DNA from 2 places in the Pseudoalteromonas sp. SG43-4 genome. Region 1 is predicted to be linked to the other one. Evidence: predicted binding sites of a transcription regulator. Region 1 holds the regulator's gene; the other holds the start of a gene.
The links. The regulator sigma-54, encoded in region 1, starts transcription at its own class of promoters, with help from an activator protein. The targets are predictions, from matches to a motif close to GTTGGCACGNNNNTNGNNT.

Region 1 (2,195 bases):
TTTAGAAACGCGCAAGGAACTAAATAAACAAGCCAGAGAAGACACGCTCAATAACTTATTAGATGAATTTAGCATACAACACATTCGTGATAGCCAAGGTATGGCATTATCGGGGGGAGAACGTCGTCGTGTAGAAATAGCACGAGCGCTGGCAGCAGATCCTAAATTTATATTACTGGATGAACCGTTTGCCGGTGTTGACCCTATTTCGGTATTAGATATAAAGAAAATAATAGAACATCTTAAAAATCGTGGGATTGGTGTATTAATTACCGACCATAACGTAAGAGAGACCCTTGATGTTTGTGAAAAAGCCTACATTGTTTCTCATGGGGAGCTGATTGCATCAGGTACTCCAGAACACGTATTAAATGATAAAACAGTACGCGATGTTTACTTAGGCGAGCAATTTAGGCTGTAACATTTACGCCATGTCTTTAAGCATCTGCTAGTATTAATTATAACAACATAAAAGGATTGTTAGAGATACATGAGGCAATCACTACAGCTGCGCATGGGCCAGCAACTTACAATGACTCCACAGTTGCAACAAGCTATTCGTTTGTTGCAACTCAGTACATTGGATCTCCAGCAAGAAATACAAGAAGCTCTCGACAGTAATCCACTATTAGAGGTTGAAGAGGCAGACTATTCCGAAGACGCTGCTGGTAAAAACGAGCAAAAAGCTGATACCGATGACATAACTGTTAGCGCATCTGCTGATGATGCTCCGAGCGAATACGAACAAGATACTGGTGAAGCACTTGCAAAAGACACGCTAAGTGACGACATGGCTATGGATGTCAGTTGGGATGAGTACATGAGTGCAGCTCCTGCAGCCTCATCAGGTCCAATGCCTGAAGACGAATCAATATACCAAGGCGCCTCTACTGAAACGCTCCATGAGTATTTAATGTGGCAATTACAACTAACGCCATTTAGCCCTACAGACGAAGCTATTGCTATTGCTATTGTAGAAGCTGTCGATGATTCAGGTATTTTAACACTAAGCTGCGAAGAGATTTTAGAAAGCTTTAATCAAGAAAACGAAGATGATAACGAAGTCGAACTTGATGAAATTGAAGCGGTATTAAAACGCATCCAACTGTTTGATCCTGTTGGTATTGCTGCACGTAGTTTACAAGAGTGTTTGTGTATTCAGCTTAATCAATTTGATAAAGAAACACCTTATATTAATGAAACGAAAATGATTTTAACCGAGCATATTGATCTATTAGCAGCTCGCGACTATCGTACATTAATGAAAAAAACTAAGCTCAAAGAAGAAGAGCTTAAAGAAGTAATGACACTAATACATACTCTCAACCCAAAACCTGCAGATACTATTGTAAGGGAAGAATCTGAGTATGTTATTCCTGATGTGTCAGTTAAAAAAATTAAAGGCCGCTGGGTTGTCGAATTAAACCCAGATAGCATGCCTAAAATTCGTGTTAATAGCCAATACGCGGCAATGTCTCGCACTGTAAAATCAAGTGGCGACAGCCAGTTTATTCGCTCACATTTACAAGAAGCTAAATGGTTTATTAAAAGCTTAGAAAGTAGAAACGACACGCTATTAAAAGTTACTAATTGTATTGTTAAGCAACAACAAGGCTTTTTTGAACATGGCCCTGAAGCCATGAAACCAATGGTTTTAAATGATGTTGCTGAAATGGTAGAAATGCACGAATCGACAATTTCTCGCGTAACTACTCAAAAGTACATGCATACACCCCGTGGTATATTTGAGCTTAAATATTTTTTCTCAAGCCATGTAAGTACTGAAAACGGTGGTGAATGTTCATCTACAGCAATACGTGCGCTTATCCGAAAATTAATCGCAGCAGAAAACTCAGCAAAACCATTGAGTGATAGCAAAATAGCGGATATATTGGCTGAGCAAGGAATTAAAGTAGCGAGACGTACAATCGCAAAATACCGCGAATCTCTTGCTATTCCACCGTCAAATCAGCGTAAAAGTCTGATTTAAGACGCTAAACTAAGAGGGTAATGCTTATGCAACTAAACTTAACTGGTCGTCACGTAGAATTAACCGATTCACTAAGAGACTATATTAATACTAAATTTGCGAAGCTTGAAAGACACTCTGATCATATTAATAATGTTCATGTCATTCTCGATGTAGAAAAATTAAATCAAAAAGCAGAAGCCACAATACACGTAAGCGGTGCTGA
Region 2 (2,195 bases), on a different contig from region 1:
ACGACCTTTTTCAGATGGAACCACTGGGATACGGATTGATGCAGAACGGTTACGTGCAGAGTATGCAAGCATAACTGGTGCTTCAAAACCTGGTACTAAACGTTTGTACGAGTTAGTAGAGGCATTTGCAAAAGCGTTAATTGCTTTAGCATGCTTGATGATACCGCCAATGTAGTAAAGCGCATCTTCAGAAAGGCCGCCGTACTTATCACCAGCAAAAAGGTTTACACCATCTTTAGCAAGTGACTGGTGACAATGCATACCAGAACCGTTATCACCAACAACTGGCTTAGGCATAAACGTTGCTGTTTTACCGTATAAGTGAGCCATATTATGGATAACATATTTCATTTCTTGAATTTCATCCGCTTTTAATACCATTGTATTAAAGCGAGTAGCAATCTCGTTTTGACCTGCTGTTGCAACTTCGTGGTGATGTGCTTCTACTACTTGGCCCATTTCTTCTAGAACTAGACACGTAGCTGAACGCCAATCTTGGAAGTCATCAACAGGAGCAACTGGGAAGTAACCGCCTTTAATACCTGGACGGTGACCTGTGTTGCCATCTGCATATTCTTTATCTGAGTTCCAAGCAGCTTGCTTAGAATCAATTTTGTACATAGAACCAGACATATCTGATTTGTATTTAACGTCGTCAAATACGAAAAACTCTGGCTCAGGGCCAAATAAAACTGTATCTGCAATACCTGTAGAGCGCATGTAATCTTCAGCACGCTTAGCAACAGAACGCGGGTCGCGCTCATAACCTTGAAGTGTTGAAGGCTCTACTACGTCACAACGTACGATTAATGTTGATTCTTCAGTGAAAGGGTCTAGTTTGATTGATTCAGCAACTGGCATTAATACCATGTCTGATTCGTTTATGCCTTTCCAGCCTGCAATTGAAGAACCGTCAAACATTTTACCGTCTTCAAAAAAGTCTTCATCAACTTGGTGATGAGGAATAGATACATGTTGTTCTTTACCCTTAGTGTCAGTAAAGCGTAAATCAATGAACTTAACGTCATTTTCTTTAATAAAATCTAAAACCGATTGTGACATGTGTCCTCCAACTATTGGGTTTTGTTATTGCTGCATAATTGCTTTGGGATTTACTAAGCTGATTTTGTGCCATTTTTATAACTAGCTGTTTATAAATTAAAAAAATATCGTTGCATCAAAATGGAATGTACAAACGCACTATGTTGGTGCGTAAATTTTCCTTTTTGGTGCAAAATTTACAGGGCACAATTTGCTGCTAATTTAATCGCTCGGAAATAGCATAACCTAAATGCAAAAGAGTACCAAAAAGATCAGCAAAATAGCCAAAAAGGCTGTTTTTCAAAAAAAATTTGAAATTTAATTCATATAATTGTCATATATAAAACAGATACTTAGTAAAAGTATTGAGAAAGTTTTGAAATTTATATTGGATAAACTTTCATCCATGTCATTAATGAGGGATAATATGCGCCCTTTTAAATCCTATGCTGGGACATCTCGCGAAAGCGTGGATGAGTGCGTAGATCTTGCAGGATCAATGAGAATTTAATTTCTCTGAGTAAATATATGAGCATCGAACAGTTAAGAAATATAGCGATTATCGCGCACGTTGACCATGGTAAAACAACACTGGTTGACAAACTACTTGAGCAATCAGGTACATTAGAAACACGCGGCGGTAACGAAGAGCGCGTGATGGACTCAAACGACATTGAGAAAGAACGTGGTATTACCATTTTGGCTAAAAACACAGCCATTTCTTGGAATGACTACCATATCAATATCGTAGATACCCCGGGACACGCCGATTTCGGTGGTGAAGTTGAACGCGTACTTTCGATGGCTGACTCAGTATTATTACTTGTTGATGCTCAAGAAGGTCCAATGCCGCAAACGCGTTTCGTTACGCAAAAAGCATTCGCGCAAGGCTTAAAGCCAATCGTCGTTATCAATAAAATTGATAAGCCAGGCGCTCGTCCAGATTGGGTTATGGATCAAATCTTTGATTTATTCGACAACCTTGGTGCGACTGACGAACAGTTAGACTTTAAAGTAATCTACGCTTCAGCAATCAACGGTTGGGCAACACTAGATTTAGACGAACCATCAGACAACATGGAACCTATGTTCAAGATGATCGTTGAAGAAGTATCACCACCGGATGCAGATCCTGAAGGTGACTTCCAAATGCA

Region 2: glnA (glutamate--ammonia ligase) is a predicted target of sigma-54. The motif match lies at 1,118-1,136, and genes of this name have one in related genera.

The regions. Positions count from the first base shown of each region.
Region 1 is NZ_JACJFB010000002.1:284,987-287,181, reverse strand. Features, by position in the region: gene lptB (LPS export ABC transporter ATP-binding protein) at 1-421, shown strand, start outside; gene H5160_RS03305 (RNA polymerase factor sigma-54) at 491-1,990, shown strand; gene hpf (ribosome hibernation promoting factor) at 2,017-2,195, shown strand, end outside.
Region 2 is NZ_JACJFB010000013.1:28,816-31,010, forward strand. Features, by position in the region: gene glnA (glutamate--ammonia ligase) at 1-1,062, opposite strand, end outside; gene typA (translational GTPase TypA) at 1,570-2,195, shown strand, end outside.